Regions from separate parts of the Cupriavidus sp. SS-3 genome, predicted to be linked through region 1. Evidence: predicted binding sites of a transcription regulator. Region 1 holds the regulator's gene; each other region holds the start of a gene.
The links. The regulator sigma-54, encoded in region 1, starts transcription at its own class of promoters, with help from an activator protein. The targets are predictions, from matches to a motif close to TGGCANGNAANCTGCTTT.
Positions count from the first base shown of each region.

Region 2: the regulator sigma-54 is predicted to act here: its motif matches at 3,763-3,780, upstream of U9J39_RS16370 (GTP cyclohydrolase II).
Region 3: the regulator sigma-54 is predicted to act here: its motif matches at 7,629-7,646, upstream of U9J39_RS06935 (circularly permuted type 2 ATP-grasp protein).

Region 1 is NZ_JAYLVT010000005.1:201,078-210,700, forward strand. Features, by position in the region: gene U9J39_RS10515 (KpsF/GutQ family sugar-phosphate isomerase) at 1-324, shown strand, start outside; gene lptC (LPS export ABC transporter periplasmic protein LptC) at 371-1,000, shown strand; gene lptA (lipopolysaccharide transport periplasmic protein LptA) at 1,121-1,765, shown strand; gene lptB (LPS export ABC transporter ATP-binding protein) at 1,774-2,574, shown strand; gene U9J39_RS10535 (RNA polymerase factor sigma-54) at 2,697-4,175, shown strand; gene hpf (ribosome hibernation-promoting factor, HPF/YfiA family) at 4,224-4,574, shown strand; gene U9J39_RS10545 (PTS sugar transporter subunit IIA) at 4,921-5,376, shown strand; gene hprK (HPr(Ser) kinase/phosphatase) at 5,459-6,430, shown strand; gene U9J39_RS10555 (PsiF family protein) at 6,602-6,994, shown strand; gene rapZ (RNase adapter RapZ) at 7,110-7,988, shown strand; gene U9J39_RS10565 (LON peptidase substrate-binding domain-containing protein) at 8,081-8,740, shown strand; gene mutY (A/G-specific adenine glycosylase) at 8,771-9,623, opposite strand, start outside.
Region 2 is NZ_JAYLVT010000009.1:248,655-258,277, forward strand. Features, by position in the region: gene U9J39_RS16355 (TetR/AcrR family transcriptional regulator) at 1-410, opposite strand, end outside; gene upp (uracil phosphoribosyltransferase) at 410-1,105, opposite strand; gene U9J39_RS16365 (URC4/urg3 family protein) at 1,178-2,470, opposite strand; gene U9J39_RS16370 (GTP cyclohydrolase II) at 2,467-3,705, opposite strand; gene U9J39_RS16375 (acyltransferase family protein) at 3,972-5,096, opposite strand; gene U9J39_RS16380 (hypothetical protein) at 5,257-5,397, opposite strand; gene U9J39_RS16385 (MFS transporter) at 5,394-6,674, opposite strand; gene U9J39_RS16390 (LysR substrate-binding domain-containing protein) at 6,847-7,779, shown strand; gene U9J39_RS16395 (DUF2917 domain-containing protein) at 7,748-8,035, opposite strand; gene U9J39_RS16400 (TolC family outer membrane protein) at 8,140-9,486, opposite strand.
Region 3 is NZ_JAYLVT010000003.1:219,334-228,956, reverse strand. Features, by position in the region: gene kdsA (3-deoxy-8-phosphooctulonate synthase) at 1-470, opposite strand, end outside; gene U9J39_RS06960 (CTP synthase) at 498-2,150, opposite strand; gene U9J39_RS06955 (alpha/beta fold hydrolase) at 2,290-3,096, opposite strand; gene U9J39_RS06950 (peptidase) at 3,108-3,929, opposite strand; gene U9J39_RS06945 (transglutaminase family protein) at 4,044-4,883, opposite strand; gene U9J39_RS06940 (alpha-E domain-containing protein) at 4,927-5,916, opposite strand; gene U9J39_RS06935 (circularly permuted type 2 ATP-grasp protein) at 5,939-7,414, opposite strand; gene U9J39_RS06930 (gluconokinase) at 7,753-8,259, opposite strand; gene edd (phosphogluconate dehydratase) at 8,330-9,623, opposite strand, start outside.

The DNA.
Region 1 (9,623 bases):
ACGCCGCTGGCCCAGGCGCTGATGGAAATCACGCGCAAGGGCATGGCCATGACCGCGGTGGTCGATCCCGACGGACGCGCCATCGGCGTGTTCACCGACGGCGACCTGCGCCGCCTGCTGGAAACCCCGCGCGACTGGAAGACCGTGCCGATCGGCGAGGTCATGCACCGCAACCCGCACGTGGTCAACCAGGACCAGCTGGCGGTGGAAGCCGTGCAGGTGATGGAAGCCAACCGCATCAACCAGCTGCTGGTGGTGGACGACGACGGGCGCCTGACCGGCGCGCTGCATATCCACGACCTGACCCGCGCCAAGGTCATCTGAGCCGGCGCGCCACCGACGGCACCAGCAGCACAACGCCAAGGACACCATGCAGGCACTCCTCGCCTCCCTCAGCGGCATCGTCATGCGGCTGCTGCCGCTGCTGCTGATGGCCATCGTGGCGGGCAGCACGTTCTGGCTGGTCCAGATCAACTCCCCCAAGGAAGACCAGGCCGCGCAGACCACCAAGAAGCACGAGCCGGACTACTTCATGGACCGCTTCTCGGCCACCGAGCTGGCGCCCGACGGTAGTACCAAGATCCGCTTCACCGGCGAGCGCATGGTCCATTTCGAGGACGACCAGACCTACGAGGTCACGCGCCCCGCGATGCGCGCCTACGAGCCGGACCGCCCGCCGGTGACCGCGCGCGCCGACATCGGCCGCATGAACGCCGAAGGCACGGTGATCGACCTGTACGGCAATGGCCACGTGCTGCGCCAGCAGGGCAAGGACCCGTCCAAGGATCCGCAGCTGACCGCGGCGTCGAGTTATTTCCAGCTGCTGGTCAATGACGACATCGTCAAGACCGACAAGCCGGTCAAGCTGACGCGCGGGCCCTCGGTCATGACCGCCAACGGACTGATCTTCAATAACGTCACCCGCGAAGTACAATTGCTCGGCAATGTACGCGGCACCATCATCACCGGGCCGTCCCCGGGCCGTGCGCCAGGATCCTGAGTCCCGGTCCGGCGCAGCCGTGCATGCGGTGCCGGCCGGCACCGCCCTGCAGCGCACGCGCCAAAGTCCGCGCAAACCGCACCACCACGCATCCAGACGCCCTCAAGCAACCCTGCCAACATGACCGCTTCCCTGACGACATCGTCCCGTCGACGCACCGCCCCGGCCCTGCTCGCGCTGGCCCTGGCCTTCGGCCTGCTGGCCCAGCCTGCCCTAGCCGAGCGCGCGGACCGCGACAAGCCGATGGTGCTGGAGGCGGACAACGCCAGCTATGACGACGTCAAGCAGATCTATACGCTGACCGGCAACGTGGTGCTGACCAAGGGCACCATGATCCTGAAGTCCGACGCCGCCGAGCTGCGCACCGACCCCGAGGGCTACCAGTTCGCCGTGGCCACCTCGAAGCCGGGCAGGCAGGCCTATATCCGCCAGAAGCGCGAGGGTGTCGACGAATACATCGACGGCTGGGGCGACCGCATCGAGTACGACGGCAAGCAGGAATTCTCAAAGCTGATCGGCAATGCCCGCATGGCGCGGCTGCAGGGCGCCAAGCTGCTCGACGAGATCCGCGGCGCGGTGCTGACCTACGACAGCCGCAAGGAACTCTATACCGCGGCGGGCGGCGGCAGCGGCGATGCCGCGGCGGCCAACCCGTCTGGCCGCGTGCGCGCGGTGCTGTCGCCGCGCCAGGACCAGAAGTCCGGCACCGCAGGCGGCTCGCCGCTGGACCTGAAGTCGGCGCCCGCGCCCGCCAACAAACCCTGACCGTACCCATGACCGATACCGCCACCATTGCCGACAAGCCTGTCGTCGAAGCCAACTCCGTCCTGCCCGGCGGCAGCACGCTGGTCGTGCGCCACCTGAAGAAGCGCTATGGCTCGCGCACGGTGGTCAAGGACGTCTCGCTCGATGTGAAGAGCGGCGAGGTGGTCGGGCTGCTCGGCCCCAACGGCGCGGGCAAGACCACGTCGTTCTACATGATCGTCGGCCTGGTGGCACTGGACGAAGGCGATATCGTGCTCGACGGCGACCACATCAGCGGCCTGCCGATCCACGAGCGCGCGCGCATGGGGCTGTCGTACCTGCCGCAGGAAGCCTCGGTGTTCCGCAAGCTCAACGTCGAGGAGAACATCCGCGCGGTGCTGGAGCTGCAGCTGGACAAGGGCAAGCCGCTGGCCAAGGCCGAGATCGAGCGCCGCCTCGATGCCCTGCTCGACGACCTGCAGATCGCGCACCTGCGCAACAACCCGGCGCTGTCGCTGTCCGGCGGCGAGCGCCGCCGCGTGGAAATCGCGCGCGCGCTGGCGTCGTCGCCGCGCTTCATCCTGCTCGACGAACCCTTCGCCGGCGTGGACCCGATCGCCGTGGGCGAGATCCAGCGCATCGTCAGCTTCCTCAAGGCGCGCAATATCGGCGTGCTGATCACCGACCACAACGTGCGCGAGACGCTCGGCATCTGCGACCACGCCTACATCATCAGCGAAGGCACGGTGCTGGCCGCGGGCCAGCCCGAAGACATCATCGCCAACGACGCCGTGCGGCGCGTCTACCTGGGCGAGAACTTCCGCATGTGACAAGACGGCTGCCCGGCACGGGCAGCCATGGCTGCGCGGCGGGAGAGTCAGCGGCGATCACGGCGCATAAGCGATAGCAATTTCCGTTCCAACATCGGAAAGATGCGCATAAAATAGGTCGCATGAAACCGTCGCTACAGCTCCGCCTCTCCCAGCACCTGGCACTGACCCCGCAGCTGCAACAGTCGATCCGGCTGCTGCAGCTTTCCACGCTGGAACTGCAGCAGGAAGTCGAACAGGCGCTGACGGAAAACCCGCTGCTCGAGCGGGAGAACGACTGGATCGAAAGCCCGCTGCGCGTGGCGGCCGATGGCTCGGTCAACGTACAGAGCGCGCCCGCGCCCGCCCCCGCCGAGCCCCAGGGCAATGGCGACGCCCGCGCCGAAGGCGCCGCCGATGACAGCTACGGCGACAACAGCAGCGGCGACGACTACGGCAACAGCGACTGGAGCCTGGACGACTTCGCCCGCCGGCCGCAAGGCGACGAGGACGAAAAGACGCCGATGCAGCTGCGCGATGCCGAGCCCACGCTGCGCGAATACCTGATGGAGCAACTCACACCGCTGAAGATCTCGGCGCGCGACAAGGGGCTCGCCATCTTCCTGATCGAATCGCTCGACGACGACGGCTACCTGAGCGCCTCGCTCGAAGAGATCTGCGCGGAGCTGCCCGAAGAGCTGGAGTTCGACCCCGACGAAGTCCACGCCATCCTGACGCTGCTGCAGAGCTTCGATCCGGCCGGCGTCGGCGCACGCAATGCCGCCGAATGCCTGGCGCTGCAATTGCGCCGCCTGACCCACCCGCAGCGCGAACTGGCGCTGACCATCGTCACCCATCATCTGGAACTGCTTGCGGTACGCGACTACACGCGGCTGAAGAAGGCGCTGCAGGTCGACGAAGTCGCGCTGAAGGCCGCGCACGACCTGATCCGCTCGCTGGCCCCCTACCCCGGCCACGCGTACAGCCGGCCGGAGGCGGATTTCGTCGTGCCGGACGTATTCGTGCGCAAAAGCGGCAGCGGCTGGGTCGCGCAGCTCAATCCGGATGTGATGCCGAGGCTGCGCATCAACGACATGTACGCCCAGATCCTGCGCGGCGCCAAGGGCGAGACCGGCACCGCGGGGCTGCAGCAAAAGCTGCAGGAGGCGCGCTGGCTGATCAAGAACATCCAGCAAAGGTTCGACACGATCCTGCGTGTCTCGCAAGCCATTGTCGAGCGTCAAAAGAACTTTTTCACCCACGGTGAAATCGCCATGCGCCCCTTGGTTTTGCGGGAGATTGCCGATACACTGGGTTTACACGAGTCAACCATCTCCCGGGTGACGACCAATAAATACATGGCCACGCCGATGGGTACTTTCGAACTGAAGTACTTCTTCGGCAGCCACGTGTCCACCGAAACCGGTGGCGCGGCTTCATCAACGGCCATCCGCGCCTTGATCAAGCAACTGATAGGAGCCGAAGACCCGAGGAATCCCCTTTCCGACAGTCGCATCGCCGAACTGCTGGGTGAGCAAGGCTTCGTTGTCGCACGCCGCACCGTTGCCAAATATCGCGAAGCCCTGAAGATCCCCGCAGTGAATCTCCGCAAGTCTTTGTAGCCGAGCCCACCGCCTGCCTGGTGAGGCTCTTTCAGAAGGAGAAGCGCTATGAACTTCAAGATCAGTGGACACCACCTGGACATCACGCCCCCTCTGCGTGAGTACGTGGAAACGAAGCTGGAGCGAATCGTCAGGCATTTCGATCAAGTCATTGGCGTTAGCGTGCTGCTCTCTGTCGACAATCACAAGGAAAAGGACCGGCGTCAGTACGCGGAAATCAATCTGCATCTAAAGGGCAAGGACATCTTTGTCGAGGCGCATCACGAAGACCTGTATGCGGCGATCGACGCACTCGTCGACAAGCTGGACCGTCAGGTGATTCGCTACAAGGATCGCGTGCAAGGCCACGACCGCGAAGCGGTCAAGTACCAGATGGCCGCAGCGCAAATGCAGCAATAAACCCGTGCCCGGCAGCCCCGCAGAGGGCTGCTGAACCAGGATTCCACAGGCAAGCCGCGCCGAAGCGCGGCTTTTTTGCGCCCTGGCACAGTGCCGGCTGTGGCAGCGGAGCAAACCTTGCCACGCAGGGAAGCCCGAAATGTTCGCAAGCGCAGCGCCAAGGTGTATGCTGCGCCATACAAAGAGAGAGAACTCGTGGCCGCGCCTGCTCGCGCTGCACCGCACAATGCAAGGGTAGCCGCTGCTCTATAATGGGCCGGACGTCTCCTCCGCCGGCGGCGGTCAGGGAGCCAGCCGCTGCCCGGCGGAACGATCCGCCCGCTAACTGAAATCCTGCGCATCGCCCATGAATCGTTTGGCCAAATTGCTGCCACCCGGCAACATCACCCTCGACGTCAGCGTCACCAGCAAGAAGCGTGTGTTCGAGCAGGCCGGGCTCCTCTTCGAGAACAACCATGGCGTGGCGCGCGCCATCGTCACCGACAACCTGTTCGCGCGCGAGTCGCTGGGTTCGACCGGACTGGGCGCCGGCGTGGCGATTCCGCACGGGCGCATCAAGGGCCTGAAGCAGCCCCTTGCCGCCTTCATGCGCCTGGCCGAGCCGATTCCGTTCGAATCGCCGGACGGCAAGCCGGTGTCGCTGCTGATCTTCCTGCTGGTGCCGGAACAGGCCACACAGCAGCACCTGGAAATTTTGTCCGAGATCGCGCAACTGCTGTCGGATCGCGACATGCGCGAGGGCCTGGCGACCCTGCCCACGCCCGATGCCGTGCACGAACTGCTGATCGCATGGCATCCCTGATCCACTGACTCCCCCGGAGCGGGCCGGCACCAGACCGGGCAAGCGCCACGCGCTTCGAACACCGCCTTACCAGCCATACCGCATGGAACTCACCGGCGTCACCTCCCAGTCCATCTTCGACGACAACGCAGCCGACCTCAAACTCTCGTGGGTCGCCGGCCTGGAGGGCGCGGACCGCGCCTTTGACGTGGAATTCGCCCGCGAAGCGACCTCCGCCGCAGACCTGGTGGGCCACCTCAACCTGATCCACCCGAACCGGATCCAGGTCCTCGGCAAGCCCGAAATCACGTACTACCAGCGGCTCGACGACGAGACGCGCAAGCGCCAGATGGGCGAACTGATCCTGCTGGAGCCGCCGTTCCTGGTGATCGCCGACGGCATGGAGCCGCCGCCGGACCTGGAACTGCGCTGCACGCGCTCGTCGACGCCGCTGTTCACCACGCCGGTGTCGTCCGCCGCGGTGATCGACCACCTGCGCCTGTACCTGTCGCGCATCTCGGCGCCGCGCGTGACCATGCACGGGGTGTTCCTCGACATCCTCGGCATGGGCGTGCTGATCATGGGCGAGTCGGGCCTCGGCAAGAGCGAACTGGGCCTGGAACTGATCTCGCGCGGCCACGGGCTGGTGGCCGACGACGCCGTCGATTTCGTCCGGCTGGGGCCGGATTTCATCGAAGGCCGCTGCCCCCCGCTGCTGCAGAACCTGCTGGAAGTGCGCGGCCTGGGGCTGCTCGACATCAAGACCATCTTCGGCGAGACCGCGGTGCGGCGGAAGATGAAGATCAAGCTGGTGGTGCAGCTGGTGCGGCGCAACGACGGCGAATTCGAGCGGCTGCCGCTGGATTCGCAGTACCTGGACGTGCTCGGGCTTCCCATCCACATGGTCAAGATCCAGGTGGCGGCCGGCCGCAACCTTGCCGTGCTGGTCGAGGCCGCCGTGCGCAACACCATCCTGCGCCTGCGCGGCATCGACACGCTGCGCGACTTCATGGACCGCCAGCGCGCCGCGATGCAGGCCGATGCGGTCTCGCGCGGCCAGGGCCGGCTGCTGTAAGCCACCGTCCGCCGCGGTTTTCAATTGCTTACAACGGCGTGGCAAGCGCTCGTCAACGTTTCTCAGGCATGCTCCGTTTTGTGCTGTAATGGGCATCACGCCCGTTGCGGAAGCTGCAACGCCGACCCCGGCGCGCGGCGATAAGGTTGTCCACCCCCGAGGAGAGCAAGCATGAAGACCCTGATTGCAGTGTGCGCGTTAGTGACCCCGCTGTTCGCAGCCAGCGCCTTTGCGCAGACCGCCACGCCGGCCACCCCTGCTACGCCGGCCAAGCCGTCGGCCGCGGCCCCGGCAACGCCTGCCGTGCCGGCCACGCCTGCCACCCCGGCCAATCCGGACAAGCCCGCGGCCAACACCCAGCAGGACAAGATGAAGGCTTGCAATGCGCAGGCCTCCGGCAAGAAGGGCGACGAACGCAAGGCGTTCATGAAGGAATGCCTGTCGAAGTCCGGCGCGCCCAAGACCCAGCAGGACAAGATGGCTGCCTGCAGCAAGTCTGGCAAGGGCAAGAAGGGCGATGAATACAAGGCCTACATGAAGGAATGCCTGTCGAAGGCAGCCTGAGCGCCACCACCGGCGAAATGGCGACCTAAATGGCGAACCGGGCGGTTCGCCATTTTTTCTGCTGTCAAACTGCTGTCATGACGCAGCCGGCACCTGATGCTATGCTTCAGTTGCTATGCGCATCATCCTCATCACCGGCATATCCGGTTCCGGCAAGTCCGTCGCACTGAACGTCCTCGAAGATGCAGGCTACTACTGCGTGGACAACCTGCCGGCGCAGTTCATCCCTGAACTGACCCGCTACCTCGACAGCCAGGGCTACACGCACCTGGGCGTGGCTACCGACATCCGCAGCCGCGAGTCGCTCGACCAGCTGCCCGACACCGTGCGCGCGCTGGCCGCCGAGCACCAGGTCGAGGTCATTTTCCTGACCGCCAGCACCGACGCCCTGGTGCAGCGCTACTCCGAGACGCGGCGCCGCCATCCGCTGTCGGCACGCACCGACGGCGTGGCCGGTGGCGGCGGCGCGTTCAACGACACGGCGCTGATGGAAGCGATCGAGATGGAGCGCGCGCTGCTGAGCCCGCTTGCCGAGGCCGCGCACCGCATCGACACCAGCAATGTGCGCACCAATACGCTGCGCAGCTGGATCAAGGAGCTGATCCGCGACGACAGCCAGCGCCTGACGCTGCTGTTCGAGTCGTTCGGCTTCAAGCACGGCGTGCCCAGCGATGCCGATATGGTGTTCGACGTGCGCTCGCTGCCGAACCCGTACTACGACCTGGCGCTGCGGCCGCTGACGGGCCGCGACACGCCGGTAATCGACTTCCTGCAGGCGCAGCCGATGGTGCTGGCGATGGCCGAGGATATCCGCGCCTACGTGGAAAAGTGGCTGCCAAGCTTCATCGCCGACAACCGCAGCTACCTGACCGTGGCGATCGGCTGCACCGGCGGACAGCATCGCTCGGTCTATATTGCCGAAAGGCTCGCCAACTATTTCCGGGCACATGGTAATGTGCTGGTCAGACACCGAGAGCTCGCACCGGCGGGCTGACGCACGCGGCATGGCACCCCGGGCTGCACGGGGCATCTGAGCGCGGCGTCGGCCTGGCGGCCCAATGCTGCGCGACCCCAAGCCTGCACCGCATGTCCTCGACCGACCTCTACCGTCCCGCAGGGTCCGAAGACCCGGCACGGACGCTCGAAAACCTGCCGCTGTTTCCCCTGCACACCGTGCTGTTTCCCGGTGGACGGCTACCGTTGCGCGTGTTCGAGGCGCGCTATGTCGACATGGTGCGCAACTGCCTGCGCGACAGCGCGCCGTTCGGCGTCTGCCTGATCGCCAGCGGCGAGGAAGTGGCCCGGCCCAACCAGCCCACCGTGCCCGAACTGGTCGGCTGCCTCGCGGAAATCGTCGACTGCAACATGGAGCAGCTGGGCGTGCTGCTGATCCGCACGCGCGGCCGCGAGCGCTTCCATATCATCAGCCACGAAACCCGCGACGACGGCCTGCTGGTGGCGCGCGCCGACGTGCTCCCGCCCGACATCATCGACTGCAAGCTGGAACTGCTGGGCGAATGCCTGGACGCGCTGCGCCGCATCGTCACGCGGCTGCACGCCGAGCAGCCCGACCGCATGCCCTTCGACGAGCCCTACCTGTGGGACGACCCGAGCTGGGTCGCCAACCGGCTGTGCGAGCTGCTGCCGGTGCCGCTGAAGGCCAAGCAGATGCTGATGGCCTTGCCCGACGCGGGCATGCGCATCGAGATCGTGCACCGCTACATGCGGCAGAACCACATGCTGTAGGCGGTCTCTCCTCCCGCGCCCACTCCCGCTTCAGAACAAGCCCACCCGCGCCTGGTCCTCAAGCAGCCGGCGCACCGGCGCGGGCGTGCCCAGCGCATCGAGATCGTCGAGCGACAGCCAGCGCTGCCCGGCCGGCGTCGCGCTGTCCTGCCGCAGCACGTTCGCCTCCACATTCAGGTCGACCCGGATGGCGCGGATCAGCAGGCGGAAGTGCGTGAACACATGGGTCAGCTCGCCGGCCAGCACGGCGCGCGCGGGGGTGCCGAAAGCGCGCGCGTAGTCGAGCGCGCGGGCCTCGGCGTCTTCCGCGTCGAAGGGCACGGTGTCGACCGGCATCTCCGGCAGGCTCCACAGGCCGCCCCAGATGCCGCTGTCCGGACGCAGGCGCAGCAGCACTTCACGCTCGCGCCGCACCAGCAGCATCACCGTGCTGCGCTCGGGGATCGCCACGCGCGGCTTGGGCGCGGGCAGCACGCCGGTCAGGCCGTCGCGGCGCGCGACGCAATCTGCGGACAGCGGGCACGCTGCGGCATCGGCCAGGCAGGCGGGCTTGCCGCGCGAGCACACCGTCGCGCCCAGGTCCATCAGCCCCTGCGTATAGGCCACCATGTCGTCGGCCTGGCGTGGGCCGGGCGCAGGCAAGGCCAACTCGGCCAGTTGCCACATGCGCGTTTCCACCACGCGCTCGCCCGGATGGCCATGGATGCCGAAGCAGCGCGCGAACACGCGCTTGACGTTGCCGTCCAGGATCGGCGAACGCACGCCCGCGCTGAACGCGGCAATGGCCGCCGCGGTGGAACGGCCGATGCCCGGCAACGTGACCAGCACCGCGGGGTCGGTGGGGAAGCACCCGCCATGCTCGCCGACCACTTGCATGGCGCAG
Region 2 (9,623 bases), on a different contig from region 1:
TCGCCGATCTCGGGCGCGCCGTGCAGCAACTCGTTGGCGAACACCCGCGATGCATCGGGATGGCTGGCCGAGAGCCGCATCTTGGCGCGGATGTACTGCTCCAGCGCCACCTGCGGCGGCAGCTCGGCGCGGATCACATCGGCCTCCGACAGCCACAGCTGCAGCGTGTGCGCCAGCACCGCGCGGTACAGCGCCTGCTTGGTGCGGAAGTAGTAATGCAGGTTCGACTTGGGCACGCCGGCGCGCATGGCGATCTCCGCCATGGTGGCGCCGGCAAACCCGGCGCGCGCGAACACGTGCTCGGCCGCGCGCAGGATCATGGCCTGGTTCTCCTGCCGGATGCGGCCGCACGCCGCCGCGCGCCGGGGCGGCGCGCGCAGTGTCGGCGCAAGGCCGGCGCGCGGGTCCATCAGCGCGTGCCGTACAGGCGGTCGCCGGCGTCGCCCAGGCCGGGCACGATATAGCCGTGCTCGTTGAGGGTGTCGTCGATGGCCGCGGTGACGATGCCGACGTCCGGATGCGCGCTGCGCAGCGCGCGCAGGCCCGGGCGCGAGGCGATCAGGCACACATACTTCATGGTGGTGACACCGGCCTCCTTCAGCCGGTTCAGCGCCGCGATGGCCGAATTGCCGGTGGCCAGCATCGGGTCGACCACGATTACCATGCGCTCCTGGATGTCCTCGGGCATCTTGAAGTAATACTCGATCGGCTCCAGCGTCTCGGGATCGCGGTACAGGCCGATATGGCCGACGCGCGCCGCCGGCAGCAGGTCGAGCATGCCATCGATAAAGCCGTTGCCCGCGCGCAGGATCGATACCAGGCACAGCTTCTTGCCGGACAGCACGCGCGACTGCGTGGCCGCGATCGGCGTGCGGATGGCGATGGTTTCCATGGCCAGGTCGCGCGTGGCCTCGTAGGTCAGCAGCTGGCTGATCTCCCGCACCAGGCGGCGGAAGTTGTCGGTGGTGGTCTCCTCGCTGCGCACCAGCGTGACCTTGTGCTGCACCAGCGGATGGTCGACCACCATCACGCCGGACAGGCTGGCAGGGTCGGCGGGGTCCGGCGCGCGCGCCTCGACTGCGGGAACAGCGGTCATGTCGTTCATGGTGACGCTCCTGAAGCCACGTTGCACAAGCCTTCCCTGCTTGCAACGCCGCCCGCGGCGCGGGCGGCGCGTTCAGAACACCGTGCCGTCGCTGGTGATGGCAAACGGCGGCGCGCCGCCGGGCCGGCGCTTGGCGGCGATGCGCCGCCCCGCCGCCCAGGTGCCGCCTTCCAGCACGCGCGCCAGCGGAAACTGCGCTTCCTCCAGCCCCAGCGCCTGGCGCACGCAATCGGCCACCAGGTCCAGGCCGCTGACGGTCAGCGCGCGCCATTCGACGATGACGGGCTCGTCGACCGCATGCGGTTCGGCGGCAAAGCCGGTATCGCGCGGCACCATCAGCTCGAAGTCGTACAGCAGCCCGCCGTTGCGGTACTCGGGCAGGCCGGTCAGCGCGTCGAGGCCGGACACGGTCAGGCCGGCGTCCTCGAGCGGCTCCAGCAGCGAATAGGTCAGCCACTGGGTCAGCTTGTGGAACGGCACCAGCCCGCCCGGGGCCGCCGGATGGCGCCAGCAGTCCCCCAGCGACACGCCCTCGACCACGATGCGCCCCGGCCACACCGGCCCGAGGCCCACCAGCAAGGTGCGCAGCAGGAAGCCGGCATCGAGCTGGCCGCCGACGGCATGCGCCTTCAGGTAGTCATAGAGGTTGCCCAGCCGCGCCGGCCGGCCGAACAGCGCCGGAGTCGCGTCCATCACCTCGCCCAGCCGGCGCAGCAGCCCGGCGCGGCCTTCCAGGCCCACCAGCGGGTTGTGCTGCGCGACCTGGAAGGCATGGGCAATGCTGTCGGCATCGATGCGCTGCAGGCGCTCGGCATCGGCGCGCAGCGGATCGCCCGGCGCCGCGGAAAAGCCGCCGCGCGCGAACAGGTCGAAGCTGGCCGCGCCCAGTCCTTCCGAACGCGTCAGCACCAGGTCGCTGGCCGGATCGCGGTAGCGCCATTCCGGGCCGGCGCCCGCATCCAGCAGCACGCTGGGGATCACCAGATCGATCCCGATGCGGGCGCGCTCCTCGCGGTGTTCGGGCCCGCTCAGCGCGGCGCGCTCGCACAGCACCTGCCAGCGGTCCGTGCGCTGGTCGCCCGCGCCGCTTTCGAAATGGCGCCAGCGGCTGTGATACGGCACCTGCAGGTCCGGATAGCGCTGCCGGATGGTGCTGGCGACGTAATCGGCAATCGCATGCACGCGGTCCGGGTGCCAGGTGAAGAGCTCGGACGCGCCGCTGGCCACGTGTTCGGTGATCGCCGCGCAATGGGTGCGCACCGCCTCGGCGCACAGCAGCGCCGCCGCGGGATGCCCTTCGGGCACCGGGCTCAGCCAGCCGTTGCCAGGGCGCTCGTTGGCACTGTCCTCGGGATACCTCGTCATTCGTTCAACCCCCTGCCCTTTGCCAGGGCCAGTTCGTTCGCATCCGGCGGCGTGTAGTGCGTGAAGTAGCCGGCGGCCACCTTGGCGTCGATCTCGACACGGGCGTCGGCGGGGATCAGCGCCTCGGGGATCGCCACCTGCTCGACCACCTCGATGCCCTGCGCCACCAGCGCGCCATGCTTCATGTTGCTCATCGACGCCCAGCGGTCGATGCGGCGGATTCCCAGCCAATGGAACACATCCGGCATCAGCTCCTGGAAACGCATGTCCTGCACGCCCGCCACGCATTCGGTACGGGCAAAATAAGTCTCGGCGCGGTCGCCGCCAACCTGGCGCTTGCGGGCGTTGTAGACCAGGAACTTGGTCACCTCGCCCAGCGCGCGGCCCTCCTTGCGGTTGTAGACCACCAGCCCGACACCGCCCTGCTGCGCCATCTCGATGCACACCTCGATGCCGTGTGCCAGGTACGGCCGGCAGGTACAGATGTCTGACCCGAACACATCCGATCCGTTGCATTCATCGTGCACGCGGCAGGCGACGCGGGTCTCGGGCTTGCCCAGCTGGCTGACATCGCCGAAGAAATACAGCGTCATGCCGCCGATCGGCGGCAAGAAAACCTTCAGGTCCGGCCGCGTCACCAGTTCCGGGAACATGCCGCCGGTCTGCTCGAACAGGCTGCGGCGCAGCACGCTTTCCTTGATGCCGAAGCGGGCCGCCATGCCGGGCAAGTACCACACCGGATCGACCGCCGCCTTGGTCACGCGCACGTCGCCATTGGCATGCAACAGGTCGCCGTCTGGCTTTAGCCGGCCCGCGGCGATGGCCGAAACCAGTTCCGGCATGTTGATGTGCGCGCGCGTCACCGCGATGGTCGGGCGGATATCGACGCCGGCGGCGATGCGGTCGGCAAAGACGGTGGAGACCAGGTGCCCCCACGGGTCGAGCGAGACGATCTTGTCCGGGTCGCCCCACTGCGGATGCGGGCCGATGGCCTCGGCGGGCGCGGTATCGGTCAGGTCGGGACGGTGGTCGCGCTGCAGTGTGCCGGAGGCGACCGCCAGCGCACGGTAGATGGCGTAGGCGCCGGCGTGGGTGCCGATCACATTGCGCTGCGCCGGATTGCCCAGGCTGGCAATCACCGGTCCGCGCTCCGCCGCCGTGGCGGCGCCCCAGTGGATCGGCTCCGCCGGCTTGTCGCGCCGCGCGTGCGAAGTCAGGACGATATGGTCGGACATGACACCCTCGGTTCCCGATGGAATCCTGACCAATCGGTCAGGTTTACGATTCCATACTAGGCAACCTTTGTGCCATCACCCAATGCCCGTTTACGCCAGCGTTGCGCCACTGTGTGTGGCGTCCAACGCAAGTCCACGGCAGGGCCATGCACGCCCGGCGTGCCGACGGCACCACGCCGGCCGCTTGCATGCACCGCCCCGATGCCGCGGGCGTCCACGTAACGCAAGCGCGCTACACGTACGGCACGCGGCTATGGTTGCAAGGGTTACATGGTCGGGCGGCTCGCCGAGCCCGGGCCCGAATCGCCTGCCGCGTCACCGCGGCCGCCCAGCAACGCCCGCAGTGCCGCGAGCGGCTGCGCGCTTTCGACGAAGCGGTAGAACAAGGCCCCCGCCACATTGCTCAGGGCCCAGGCCGCCGCCATGCCCAGAGCGTTCAGCACCGGCTGCCCCGGTGCCAGATGCGACACCAGCGCATTGACCACCAGGCACACCGGGAAATGAACCAGGAACACGGAATAGGAAATGCGCCCGAAGTAGCCCACCACGCGCGCGCGCGGCCAGCGTTCCAGCCATTCGCCGCGGCGCGCCAGCGCCAGCAGCAGCGCGGTGGCCAGCGCCACGGCAATGCGCAGCCGGAAGTCCAGCAGCAGCGCGCCCAGCGCCACCGCGCCGAGCAGCGCCAGCGGCAGCAGCGGCCGGCCGGGGGCGGACGCCCAGTAGGCCAGCGTGCCCAAGCCATAGGCACCGAAGAAATACACGGCCCAGATATCCCAAGCGGCATCGCGGTTGAACCAGAACAGCGATGCCACGCCCGCAAGCGCGACCAGGCCGATGCTGACCGCCACGCCCGCCGCCGCCCTGCCGCGCGACACCGCCCGCGCGGCCCACAGCGTGCCCAGCAGCAGCGCGAACAATTGCAGGTCGATGGCCACGTACCAGACCCCGGCCGACAAGGCGTCGACGTCGACGATGTCATGGAGCAGCGTCAGGTGCGCGAGCAACTGCCCCAGCGTGGGCGACGCCGGGATCGAGTCATGCGTCATCCAGTGCCGCGCCACGGCGGCGCCGGCAATGCTGAGCAGGATCGCCGCGGCAAACGGCACCACCAGTTTCTGGTAACGGCGCCACAGCAGCGACAGCGGGTGCTGGCGGATCTCCAGCCGTCCGTCGGGCGCCAGGCTGCGCGCCGCCAGGAAGCCGCTGATCACCAGGAACACCTGTACCGCGATGCGGGCGTAGTCATAGAGCCAGTCCACCAGCCCCGGCGCCAGTTGGTAGGCGGCGTCGGACATCGGTCCATAGAAGGCGAGGTGGTGCAGGACGATCAGTTGCGAACTGACGGCTTTGAGGGCGTCGATGCACGGCAGGCGCGACGGGCGGGAGCTCATTGTTATAGGGAGGATGCAAAGGGCACGGAAGGCGCGATTCTACCCGCTGCGCCACTCCTCAATGTGGCGCAATACATACATTGTGCGGGTTGGTTACACAGTGGCCCTGCTTGTTGCGAGTTCGACCTCCGCCGCGCCGTGGTAGCGGCGGTGGTCGGGGTTACTGGCACAACGCCAGCAGCGCGATCCACGCCTGGGCATGGGCCGGATCGAGCCACTCCGCCAGCGCCACGGCGCATACGACCGCGCCACCGAGTACCGACAGCCAGGCGGCGAGCGCGGTTGCGCCGGGCCGCCTCATGGCCGTGCCGGCGCCAGACCGGAGCGGACGATCTGGCGGTCGTCGATCGGCGAATGCAGCGCCGCGGCGACGATACCCAGCGCCATGGCGCCGTACCAGACCGCGTCGTACGAGCGGGTCAGCTCGAACACCAGCCCGCCGAGCCACACGCCCATGAACGAGCCGAGCTGATGGCCCAGGAACACGAAGCCGAACAGCGTGGCGAGATAGCGCACGCCGAACACCTGGGCCAGGATGCCGTTGGTCAACGGCACCGTGCCCAGCCACAGCAACCCCATCGCCGCACTGAAGGCGTACAGCGTCGCCGGGCTCAGCGGCAGCAGCAGGAACATTGCCATCGCCGCGGTGCGCGCGAGGTAGATGCCGGCGAGCAGGTACTTCTTGCTGTGACGCCCGCCCAGCAGCCCGCACACATAGACACCGGCCACGTTGGCCAGCGCGATGATGGCGAGTGCCGCCATGCCGTCGGCCGGGCGCATGCCGCGGTCCAGCAGATAGGCCGGCAGGTGGCTGGCGATGAAGGCAAGCTGGAAGCCGCACGCAAGAAAGCCCAGGTTGAGCAGCCAGAAGCCCGAATGGCCGAAGGCCTCGCGCACGGCGGCGCTCAGCGGCTGGCCCCCGGCCCCGTCCGCCGCGCGGTGGTCCGGCGCCGCCGCGCCGCGGTCCTGGAACGGAAGGGCCAGAGGCAACAGCACGGCCAGTGCCACGGCAAGCAGCAGCAGCGTACCCGCCCATCCTGTCCCCGCCAGCAGCGTCTGTACGCCCGGCACCAGCGCAAACTGGGCGACGCCGCCGACGGCGCCGGCCAGTCCAAGCGCGCGGCTGCGCTGGTTGGCCCCCGTCATCCGGCTGAGCGCGCCGTAGACCACGCCGAAGGTGCTGCCGGACAAGGCCACGCCGAGGCAAAGGCCCGCCGACCACACCAGCGCCGTCGACGTATGCGCCTGCGTCATCCCATAGAGCCCCACGGCATACAGCGCCAGCCCGCCCGCCATCACCTTCCACGAGCCGTAGCGGTCGGCCAGCATGCCGGTGAAGGGCTGCGCCAGCCCCCAGGCCAGGTTCTGCACCGCCATGGCGAACGCGAAGGTCTCGCGGGTCCAGCCGCGCTCGGCAATGATGGGCAGCATGAACAGCCCTTGCACATGGCGCACGCCCAGCGCCACCCCCATCAGCACGCCACCGGCCAGCACCAGCACCCACAGTTGCCGCCACCAGGGCGTGGCAAGCCCGGCCGAGTGGATGGAAGCGGACGAGCGTGGCGGGTGGATGGTCATGACAGCCTCTTTTCGATCAATGGTGCCCGCAGGCGCAATGGCTCTATTGCACGCGGCGCCAGATCTTCCTTCAACCGATCTTTAGGTCGTCCTGCCATGCGCACCTCGCATGGCAGGAGCATCCCGGATCGTGCTGTAATGCAGAATCGCGCGTCTGCCCGGAGTTCACTGCATGTCCATCCCGCTGGTTCGCCTGTTCTCGCTCGATCTGCTCAAGGGCTTCGTCGCCGTCGGCCGACGCATGAGCATTACGCAGGCGGCGGATGACCTGTGCCTGACCCAGTCGGCGGTAAGCCGCCAGATCCATGCGCTGGAGGCGCAGCTGAAGGTGCAGCTGTTCGTGCGCAAGCATCGCGGCGTCGCCTTCACCGCCGAGGGCGAGCGCCTGTTTCGCAGTGCCGACAGCGCACTGCAGCAGCTGCAGGACGTGGTGGCCGAGGTGCGCCGCAGCGAGGGCCGGCAGCCGGTCACCGTCACCGCCAGCATCGGCGTGACCGGCCTGTGGCTGCTGCCACGGCTGGGCAGCCTGCAGAAGGCCCACCCGCACCTGGATGTGCGCCTGTCAGCCAGCAACCGTATCAGCGACCTGCGCGAAGAGGGCATCGACCTTGCGGTGCGCTATTGCCGCGACGCCGCGGCGCCGCCCGATGCCGTGCGCCTGTTCGGCGAGCACATCGCCCCGATCGCGCATCCGTCGCTGCTGGCCGCGCTCGGGCCGCACAGCGATGCGCTGCTGCAGCTGCCGCTGCTGGAATTCGACGATCCGCGCCCGTGGCTGCAATGGCGCAGTTGGCTGGCCGCGCGCGACCTGCGCCAGGCCAGCCAGCGCGGCATGCTGCGCTTCAACCAGTATGACCAGGTCATCCAGGCGGCGCTGGCGGGGCAAGGCATCGCGCTGGGCCGGCTCGAACTGGTGCGGCCGCTGGTCGACGGCGGCCAGCTGGCGCTGGTGCCGACCGCGCGGCAAGCGCCGCCAAGCCCGAACGCCTACTGGCTGATCCAGGCGGCCGCGCAGCCGCGCGCCGACGTCAAACGCGTGGCGCAGTGGATCTGCCAGGAAGCCGCGCACACGATCAAGTCGCCCGCGCGCGCCGCAGCCAGCTGAACCGCAGCGGGCCGGCCCGGCGCGGTGGCGCTTCGATCCGGCACAGCGCCGGGCCCGCACCGTGCAGCGCCGCGACAAAGACCTCGGCGTCCGCTTGCAGCCGATGGCGCTCGCCCGGCGCCAGCAACACATCGGGCGACGGCCGCCCCGGCACCTCGAAGGTCAGCCACAGGTTGCCGCCGCGGCAGACCAGTTCCGTGCCGGCGCGCAGCCGCAGGCCAAGGCATTCCGATTCCAGGGAAAAAGTGCGTGACATGAAAGGCTCCGGTTAGGGCCTTTTCATTGTGCTGAGCGGCGGCGCACGCTGCCATGAGCAATGCGTCGGCCAGCCATCTGGCAGCGGCATGCGAGCCCCGCATGCTAGCGCTGCCCCGTGCGTGTCCCGCCCTGTGCCAGCGCCTCGCCGGGGGGCGCGACATTGAGTGTCGCCAGCAGCAGCCCCATGCCCGCCAGGATGCGGTACTGGCTGGCGAGTTCGGTGTACTGGCCCGTCACAAAGGCGGTGCGGGCGCTGAAGTACTCGTTCTCCGCATTGAGCAGGTCCAGCAGGCTGCGCTGCCCGATGCGGAATTGCCTGCCGTAGCTGAGCCGCGTGGCATCGCTTGCCTGCACATATTGCTGCAGACTGACCAGGCGGTCCTGCGCGGTACGGTTGGCGTTATAAGCCAGCGACACGTTTTCCTGCACCTGCCGCCGCAGCCGTTCCAGGTTCTGCTCGGCTTCCTGGATCTGAAAGCCAGCCTCGCTGATGCGCGCCTTGTCGGCATTGCCGCGGAACACGTTATAGCGCACACGCAGCATCACCCGGCGCTCGTCGGTGGTGCCCAGCACACGGTCGCGGTCGCGTGCCCCGCCCACCTCGAGCTCCAGCCTTGGCCACAAGGCCGAGCGCGCCAGCGCGCGTGCGGCCTCGGCTTCGGCGATATCGGCCTGGCCCGCGCCCAGTGCAGGGTGGCTGGCACCGGCTACTTGCTGCGCCTCGCGCTCGGTTGCGGGCAGGACGGCGGCCAGCGATTCCGGCCGGGACAAGCGCTGCGGTGTCGTCCCGACCACGCGCACGAACGCCGCCTCGGCATCCTGCAGCGCGCCTTGTTCCGCCCGCAGGCTGGCCTTGGCCAGCGCCAGCCGGCTTTCGGCCTGGTAGAGGTCGGCCCGGCGCAGCACGCCGTTATCGGCGCCAAGCCTGATCTGGTCATGGATATGCTGGTGCGCCTCGAGGTTGGCGATGCCGATCGCCACCGTCTCCTGCCGGCGCAGCACCTCGACATAGACCCCGACGGTGCGCAACGCGATGTCTTCCGCGCTGGCGCCGACCCGGTAGGCCGCGCCGTCGATCCGGGCGCCCTGGCGCTCGACATCGCTGCTCACGCCGAAACCGTCGAACAGCATCTGCGTGATGGTGACGTCGGCGGCATGGCGGCCATACGAGGCGTCCGACATTCCAGCCACGCGGCTGCTTTGGCTGTCCAGCCGCACGCGGCCGGTGGCGCCGCCGATATCGATCCGCGGCAGGTAGCCGGCACGCGCCTGCTTCAGCCCCTCGTCGGCAGCCAGGCGGCGGCTGCCCGCGGCCAGCACTTCGGGATTGCTGTGCACGGCCAGGTCGACCGCCTGGGGCAGCGCCTGGCCGCCCGCGTGCCGCGGCAGCGCCAGCGCCAGCGCCAGCCATGGCAGCACGGGTGCCAGCCGGCACCATGTCGTCGTCATGCTTCCCCCTGCCGGGTACACCGCGCTCGTGCGCTGCACGCGTCCGAACGCGGCGCCCTACCCGCTTATTATGGTTTTGATACTGCCGGCAGCGTTGCCGCCGTCCTGCGTTGCCGCGTGTTGCCGTCTCTCTTGCC
Region 3 (9,623 bases), on a different contig from region 1:
GCTTCGCGCGCGGCATCGCGCGCCTTGTCGATCACGTTCTTCATGTCGTGCGGCGCCAGGAACTGGCCCTTCTTGATATTCACCGGCTTGCCGCTCTGCGCGCAGGCACGGATGAAATCGGTCTGGCGGCACAGGAACGCGGGCGTCTGCAGCACGTCGACCACGGCGGCGACGGGCTTGATCTCGTCGATCTCATGGATGTCGGTCAGCACCGGCACGCCGATCTCGCGCTTGACGTGGGCCAGGATCTCGAGGCCCTTCTCCATGCCAAGGCCGCGGAACGACTTGCCGGAAGAGCGGTTGGCCTTGTCGAACGACGACTTGTAGATGAACGGGATGCCGAGCTCGGTGGTGATGGCCTTGAGCTCGCCCGCGGTATCCAGCGCCATCTGCTCGGACTCGATCACGCACGGACCGGCGATCAGGAAGAAAGGCTGGTCGAGGCCGGCCTCGAATCCACAGAGTTTCATGACTGTCTCTCCTGCTTGCGCCGGGCCTTACGCGCCCTTGCGCTGCTGGCTGGCCAGCGCGGCTTCGACGTAGGCCTTGAACAGCGGATGGCCGTCGCGCGGGGTCGAGGTGAATTCCGGGTGGAACTGCACGCCGACGAACCACGGGTGCATCGACTCGGGCAGTTCCATCATCTCGGGCAGGTTCTCGGTCGGCGTGCGCGCCGAGATCACCATGCCGGCCTTTTCCAGCGTCGGCACGTAGTGGTTGTTGACCTCGTAGCGGTGGCGGTGGCGCTCGTTGACCTCGGCGCCATAGATGGCGCGGGCCTTGGTGCCTTCCTTGACCGGCACGCGCTGCGCGCCCAGGCGCATGGTGCCGCCCAGGTCGGAATCGGCCGAGCGCTGCTCGACCTTGCCTTCGCGGTCGACCCACTCGGTGATCAGCGCGACCACCGGGTGCTCGGTTTCGAGGTTGAATTCGGTCGAGTTGGCATCGGCCATGCCGGCCAGGTGGCGCGCAAACTCGATCACCGCCAGCTGCATGCCCAGGCAGATGCCCAGGTAAGGGATCTTGTTCTCGCGGGCGTACTGGATCGCGCGGATCTTGCCTTCGGTGCCGCGCTTGCCGAAGCCGCCCGGCACCAGGATCGCGTCGAGCGGGGCCAGCACTTCGAGGTGGCCCGATTCCAGTTCCTCGGAATCGATGTACTCGATGTTGACGCGCGTGGCGGTGTGCATGCCGGCGTGGCGCAGCGCCTCGATCAGCGACTTGTACGACTCGGTCAGGTCGACGTACTTGCCGACCATGCCGATGGTGATTTCGTGCTCGGGATTTTCCTGGGCGTTGACCAGCTTCTGCCACATCGACAGGTCGGCCGGCTTGGGATCCAGGCGCAACTCCTCGCAGATCAGCCGGTCCAGGCCCTGCTCGTTGAGCATCTGCGGGATCTTGTAGATGCTGTCCGCATCCCACACCGAGATCACGGCATCCTGCGGGATATTGGCGAACAGCGAGATCTTGGCGCGCTCGTCGTCCGGGATCGGGCGGTCGGCACGGCACAGCAGCGCGGTCGGCGAGATGCCGATTTCGCGCAGCTTCTGCACCGAGTGCTGGGTCGGCTTGGTCTTCAGCTCGCCGGCGCTGGCAATGAACGGCACCAGCGTCAGGTGCACGAAGGCGCAGTGGTTGCGGCCCATGCGCAGGCTCATCTGGCGCGCGGCTTCCAGGAACGGCAGCGACTCGATGTCACCCACGGTGCCGCCGATTTCCACCAGCGCCACGTCGGCCTTGCCGTCGTGCGACGCGGCCGCGCCCTTCTCGACGAAGGCCTGGATCTCGTTGGTGATATGCGGGATCACCTGCACGGTCTTGCCCAGGTATTCGCCGCGGCGCTCCTTGCGGATCACCGATTCGTAGATCTGGCCGGTGGTGAAGTTGTTCGACTTGCGCATCTTGGCCGAGACGAAACGCTCGTAGTGGCCGAGATCGAGGTCGGTTTCCGCACCGTCTTCCGTGACAAACACCTCGCCATGCTGGAAAGGGCTCATCGTGCCGGGATCGACGTTGATGTAGGGATCGAGCTTGAGGAGGGTGACTTTGAGGCCGCGCGACTCAAGAATGGCCGCGAGCGAGGCAGCAGCGATGCCCTTGCCGAGAGAAGAGACGACGCCACCGGTGACGAAGACGAATTTGGTCATAAACCGAGCTTGCCGGGGAAATCGGGATTATACATGAGAGCCCGTTCCCCGCCGACCCGGAAATTGTGACAGCAGCCTGTCTCCGGCGTGCCGATTTCCAAGGCGCGGGCGCGCTGCGGCGCATGCGACGCACGCCGGCTCAGCGCCCCTGCTCGCGCATCGCGCCGATCAGTTCGCGCACCAGTTGCGCGGTCTGCCCGGGCCGCTCCATCGGGTACAGGTGGCCGCCTTCGATAAAGCGCAGGTTGGGCCCGACCAGCCGGCGCGTCGCTCCCAGGCCGCACTGGCGCACCTCGCGCGAGCGCGTGCCGGCGACAAAACCGACCGGCACCGGCGCGCCGCGCGCGACCTTGCGCCCGAGGCTGGTCGGCAGCGTGCGGTAGATCCAGTATTCGACCTCGCGGTCGAAGCGCAGCCGGCGCTCGTTGTCCTTGCCGGTGGGCTCGGTGCCGTGGATGGCGTAGTCGCGCAGCACCTCGTGGTCCCATACGGCGAAGTTGGGCTTGGCGCGGAAGTGTTCCCACACCGCCTCGGCGTCCGGCCAGTGCGTGCGCCGGTTCCTGGTCACCGCCGCCGGGCCCGGCTTTTCATCGATGCCCAGCATCTGGGCGGTCTTCAGCAGGGACGCGCGCCAGCCGGCGATGATCGGCGAGTCCAGCATGACCACGCCGCGCACCCGGTCCGGCCGGCGCAGCGCCGCCATCAGCGACAGGAAGCCGCCCAGCGAATGGCCCACCAGCCACACCGGCTCGCGGTACTGGCGGTCGATGTCGCCCAGCAACTCTTCCACCAGGTGCGGCCAGCCGCGTGTCACCGGGAATTCCGGCTTGTGCCCGTAGCGGTCCACGGCGCGGAACTCGAACTCGCCGTCCAGTTCGCCGAACAGCTTGCGATAGGTCGTCACCGGAAAGCCGTTGGCGTGGGAGAAATGGATGATCTCGCGCATGCCTGCCGCCCTCAGTCCGGCTTGCGCGGATGCACGCGCCGGGCCCGCACCGGCTGGGCCCAGCGGTCGGCCTCGCCGGAGCGCGCCAGCGAGAATTCCGCGGGCGCGGCCGGATCCCATTCCGGGTTGTGGATCTCGCCGAAGACCTGGCGCAGGCGATGGCCCCAGGTGTCGCGGATCATGCGGAAATAGGCGTTGCGCTCGTCGATGTTGACGAAGCGGGTCACCTGCAGCGAATCCGCCTCATAGACCAGCAGGTCCAGCGGCAGGCCCACCGAGATATTCGACTTCAGCGTCGAGTCCATCGAAATCAGCGCGCACTTGGCCCCTTCGGCCAGCGGCAGCGACGGGTGCACGACGCGGTCGACGATGGGCTTGCCGTACTTGGCCTCGCCGATCTGGAAGTAGCAGTTCTCGGGCGTGGCCTCGACGAAGTTGCCGGCCGCGTAGACATTGAACAGCCGCACCCGCTCGCCGCGCACCTGGCCGCCGAAGACCAGGCTGACATTGAACTCTATGCCGGCGTCGCGCAGCGCGTGGGCGTCGCGCCGGTGCACCTGGCGCACCGCCTCGCCGACGATCGAGGCGGCCTCGAACATGTCGCGCGCGGTCCATAGCGAACGCTTCTCGTCATGGTCCTCGATCAGGATCTGGCGCACCGACTGGCTGATGGCCAGGTTGCCGGCGGTCATCAGCACCATCACCCGGTCGCCGGGCTCCTCGAACACCGTCATCTTGCGCGCGGTGGATATGGCGTCTACTCCGGCATTGGTGCGGGAGTCGGACAGGAATACCAGGCCGGCATCCAGCCGCATGGCTACACAATACGTCATGATTTGTCTTGGTGTTCTTGGTGGCGGCCGGCATGGACCGGCAGTGGCCTGCATCACTCTGGATTCTAGCGCCCGTGCACCGGCACGGCGCCGCGTCTGGAAGCAAGCACCTAATCAGGTCGAAAGTGGCGTGATTGTTACATTGACTTCCAGCGTCTCGCCGGCGCCGCCGTCCAGGATGCCCCGCACTGGTGCCGCCGACGCGTAATCGCGCCCCACCGCCAGCCGGATATGGCGCTCGTCGGTCAGGCAGCCGTGCGTGATGTCGATGCTGCACCAGATTTCGCCGGCCGGGTCCAGGCACACGTCGGCCCAGGCGTGGCTGGCCAGTTCGGTGGCGGCCGGGTCGTAGAAATATCCGCTGACATAGCGCGCCGGAATGCCCAGCGCCCGGCACGCCGCCACCATCACCTGCGCCTGGTCCTGGCACACCCCGCTGCCCAGCGCGAAAGCCTCCGCCGCTGAAGTGCCGACATCGGTGGTGTTGGGCTTGTAGCGCACGCGCTCGCCGATGCCAAGCGCCAGCGCCAGCAGCGCATCGATGTCGTGCCCCGCCGCCAGGAACGGCGCGGCAAACGCCCGCATCGGCGCCGGCGCCGTGGTCAGCGGCGTGCTGCCGAGGAAGTACAGCGGCGAGACCCGCGCCTCACCGTCCGGCGGCGCATCGCAGAACGCATGGTGGCCGTCGCGGTCGAGCTCGCCGTGCGGCGGCAGCACTTCGACCTCGCCGCTGGCCTCGATGGCGATGGTGCTGGCGGGCCCGGCCACCGTGAAGTTGTGCACGATGTTGCCGAAGCCGTCGCGCGCCGCCGACGGGTTGCCGGGCGTCGACAGCTGCCAGTAGTCAACGGTCTGCAGCGGACCCGAGCGCGGCTGCAGCCGCACTTCGTGCACGCTGCGCCGCACCGGTTCGGTGTAGCGGTAGACGGTATGGTGGTGGATCTTGTATTTCACGGTATCAGGGCGCGGCGGCACGGGGGCTTGCCGGCTGCCCGGCTCAGGCCGCCTGCAGCGGCACCAGGAAGTCCCGGCTGATGCCGTTGCCGAGATCGCCGATGCGCTCCAGGAAGCTGGTCAGGTACGCATGCAGGCCGACGGCAAAGATATCGTCGATGCGCGCGTACTTCAGGTCGGCGTGGAGTTTACCAGCCTGGCGCTCGGTTTCCGCCGAATGCTGGTTGCGCACCGTATGCAGGATGGCCACCACCTCGTCCATGCTCGACACCAGCGAGCGCGGCATGTCGGGGCGCAGGATCAGCAGTTCGGCCACGCGCTGCGGCGTGATGACCGCGCGGTAGACCTTGCGGTAGACCTCGAAGCCCGACACCGAGCGCAGGATCGCCGCCCAGTGGTAGAAATCGTTGTGGGCGCCCGGGTCGGGATTGGCCTGGGCCTGCCCGCCATTCCCCCCCTCTGCGCCCTCCGCGCCGGACGACGCCTGGAACTTGACGTCGAGGATGCGCGCGGTATTGTCGGCGCGCTCCAGGAAAGTGCCCAGCCGCATGAAATGGAAGGCATCATCCTTGAGCATGGTGCCGAACTGCACCCCGCGCGCCAGGTGCGAGCGGAACTTGACCCATTCGAAGAAGCGCGCCGGATCTTCCTTGAGCACACCGTCGGCAATCAGGCGCTGCACCTCCAGCCAGGTGGTGTTGACGGTCTCCCAGACCTCGGTGGTGAGCGAGCCGCGCACCGCGCGCGCGTTCTCGCGCGCCGCGCGCAGGCAGCTCATGATCGACGAGGCATTGGTCATGTCGCGCACCATGAAATCGATCACATCGTCGCGAGACAGCAGGCCGTACTTGTGGTCGAAGACGTCGGTCAGCTCCGAGATATCGAGCATGGCCCACCAGCCCTGCTCGGCCACCTCGGCCGATTGCGGCAGCAGCGAGGTCTGGTAGTTGACGTCGAGCATGCGCGCGGTGTTCTCCGCGCGCTCGGTGTAGCGGGCCATCCAGAACAGGTGGTCGGCGGTGCGGCTCAGCATGCGGGCTCTCCCGAATCGGCGTTCATCGTTCCAGCACCCAGGTGTCCTTGGTGCCGCCACCCTGCGAGGAATTCACCACCAGCGAGCCCTCGCGCAGCGCCACGCGCGTCAGCCCGCCCGGTACCATGCGCACCTCCTTGCCCGACAGCACGAACGGGCGCAGGTCGATATGGCGCGGCGCGATGCCGGCCTCGACATAGGTCGGGCAGGTCGACAGCGCCAGCGTGGGCTGCGCGATGTACTGCTCCGGCCTGGAGCGGACCACCTCGCGGAAGGCATCGATCTCGGCGCGCGCCGCCGCCGGGCCGACCAGCATGCCGTAGCCACCGGCCCCGTGGGTTTCCTTGACCACCAGTTCGGCCATATGGTCCAGCACGTACTGCAGGTCCTCGGCGCGCCGGCACATGTAGGTCGGCACGTTGCTCAGGATGGCCTCTTCGCCCAGGTAGAAGCGGATCATGTCCGGCACATAAGGATAGATCGACTTGTCGTCGGCCACGCCGGTGCCGATCGCATTGCAGATGGTCACGTTGCCGGCGCGGTAGACCGACAGCAGCCCCGCGGCGCCGAGCGCGGAATCGGGGCGGAACGCAAGCGGGTCGAGGAAATCGTCGTCGACGCGCCGGTAGATCACGTCGATGCGCTGCGGACCCTGCGTGGTGCGCATGAACAGGTGGTTGTCCTCGACGAAGAGATCGCTGCCTTCGACCAGCTCCACCCCCATCTGCTGCGCCAGGAAGGCGTGCTCGAAGTACGCCGAGTTGTACATGCCCGGCGTCAGCACCACCACGGTGGGATCGGCGATCGCCTGCGGCGAGACCCCGCGCAGCATGTCGAGCAGCAGGTCGGGGTAGTGCGCCACCGGCGCCACGCGGTTGCGCGCGAACAGGTCCGGGAACAAACGCATCATCATCTTGCGGTTCTCGAGCATGTACGACACGCCCGACGGCACCCGCAGGTTGTCTTCCAGCACGTAGAACTCGCCCTCGCCGGCGCGCACCACGTCGATGCCGGCGACATGCGCATAGACGTCATGCGGCACGCTGACGCCGAGCATCTCGGGCCGGTACTGGGCGTTGTTGTAGATCTGGTCGGGCGGAATCACGCCGGCGCGGATGATGTCCTGGCCGTGGTAGATGTCGTGGATGAAGCGGTTCAGCGCGGCCACGCGCTGGCGCAGGCCTTTTTCCAGCAGCGCCCATTCGCTCGCGGGGAAAATGCGCGGGACCACGTCGAACGGAATGGTGCGCTCGGTACCGCTGTTGGCTTCGTCCTTGTCGCCGTAGACGGCGAAGGTGATGCCCACGCGCCGGAACACCAGGTCGGCCTCGGCGCGCTTGTTGGCCATGGTGCTTTCGGTCTGGCGCGCCAGCCATTCGGCGAAATGCCGGTAGTGCGGGCGGACCGCCCCCTCAGGCAAGGTCTGTCCCGCGTGGATCAGCGCTGGCGCACTGTTGTCGCGCCAGTCCAGCATCTCGTCGAAATACCGCGCCGCCATGATGGCCGCTCCTCCATGTCGCGGGCGCCGCTGCCGGCCGCCCTGGTTGCCCTGGCTGTCCTGCCCTGCCGCGCGGCCGCGCCGGTTGGCGCAAGCCGCGGTGATGCCGTCGAGTCACTGGCCCTTCCAGCATACCCGTGCCGGCGAAAGCCGCAAGGCGGCCGGCGGGCCGCCCGTGCCACCGCAGCCGCGCCGCCCGGACACCGAAGCGAAGCTAGCAAGATGCCTGCCAGCGCACGCAAAAAACGGCCGCCGGTGAGGCCGGCGGCCGTGGTTGCGATCCATGGAAAGTCGGGAAGTCCGCCCGGGACCATGCCCCTCCGGGCACGGGGCAGCGGTCAGCGCGGCGCGCTGGCGTCCTGCCGCACGGTGGCGCGCAGGATGGTGTCGACCAGCGCTTCCGGTGGCTGGCGGATGTCGAGGGCCAGCGCGTCGCCGGGCACTTCCAGCGTATCGAACTGGCTTTGCAGCAGCTCCGGATTGAAGAAATGCTCGGTGCGCGCGGACAGGCGCTGGCCGATCAGCGCGGCATCCCCCTTCATGAACACGAAGGTCACGCCGCCATCGGGCGGGGTCAGCCGGTCGCGGTAAGCCTGGCGCAGCGCCGAGCAGGTGAACACATGGGTGCGGCCTTCGGCCCGGGCAGTGTCGATGGCCGCGCGCATTGCCGCCAGCCAGGGCCAGCGGTCATCGTCGGTCAGCGGGATGCCGGCGTGCATCTTGGCCTTGTTGGCGTCGCTGTGGAAGTCGTCGGCGTCATGGAAGCCGCAGCCCAGCCGCTGCGCCAGCAACTGGCCGACCGTGGTCTTGCCGCTGCCGGAAACGCCCATCAGGATATAGATCATGTCTGCTCCGTCGGTCTTGGTATCGGATGGTGTTGCCATCCTTGTCGGTTGCCTGCCTGTCCTGGTCCGGTTATTGTGCGACGGATCGCAGCTCGGCGGTACGGCCGTCGGCGCCGGCGGCGTCGGCATCCAGTTCGGACAGGTCGAGTGCGCTGCCGCCCTCTTCCGCGATCCGTGCGTGGCGCCGGAACAGGCCGAACAGGCCGCGCCCCAGGCTGAACTGCGCGAACCGGTCGGCAGGCGCGAGTACCGGCGCCCGCGCCGCGAATTCGGCCTCGTCGCCCAGCCATTGCAGCGTGCCGGCGACAGCGTCGACCCGGATGCGGTCTCCGTCACGCACGCGCGCCAGCGCGCCGCCGGCCAGCGCCTCGGGGCCGACGTGGATCACCGCCGGCACCTTGCCCGAAGCACCGGACATGCGGCCGTCGGTCACCAGCGCCACCTTGTGGCCGGCGTCCTGCAGTGCGCCCAGCACGGGTGTCAACCGGTGCAGTTCCGGCATGCCGTTGGCATTCGGCCCCTGGAAACGCACCACCGCCACCAGGTCGCCGCCCAGTTCGCCAGCGTCGAACGCCGCCTGCAGCGCCTCCTGCGAATCGAACACCCGCACCGGGGCTTCGACCACGCGGTGCTCGGGCGCCACGGCCGAGACCTTGATCACGCCGCGGCCCAGGTTGCCCTGCATCAGCCGCAGGCCGCCCTCGGCGGAGAACGGCGCGCCCGCAGTCGCCAGCACCTGCGGGTCGCCGCTCTTTGCGGCGCCGTCGCGCCAGTGCAGCACGCCGTCCGTCATCACCGGCTCCTGCGCGTAACGGGCCAGGCCCGGGCCGGCCACGGTCTGCACGTCCTCGTGCAGCAGCCCGGCCTGCAGCAGCTCGCGGATCACGAAGCCGGCCCCGCCGGCGGCATGGAAATGGTTCACATCGGCCGAGCCATTGGGATAGACGCGCGCCAGCAGCGGCGTGATGCGCGACAGCAGGTCGAAATCATTCCAGTCGATGACGATGCCGGCGGCGCGCGCGATCGCCACCAGGTGGATGGTGTGGTTGGTGGAGCCGCCGGTGGCCAGCAGGCCGACCATGGCGTTGGCGATGGCACGTTCGTCGACGATGCGCGCCAGCGGCAGGTAGCTGTCGCCGCGCGCGCGCAGCGCAATCGCGCGCTGTGCGGCCGCGGCCGTCAGCGCATCGCGCAGGCCGCTGTCCGGATGGACGAAGGCCGCGCCCGGCAGGTGCAGCCCCATCACTTCCATCAGAAACTGGTTGCTGTTGGCGGTGCCGTAGAAGGTGCAGGTGCCGGCGCCGTGATAGGCCTGGCATTCGGCCTCCAGCAAGGCCTCGCGCCCCACCTGGCCGGTGGCGTAG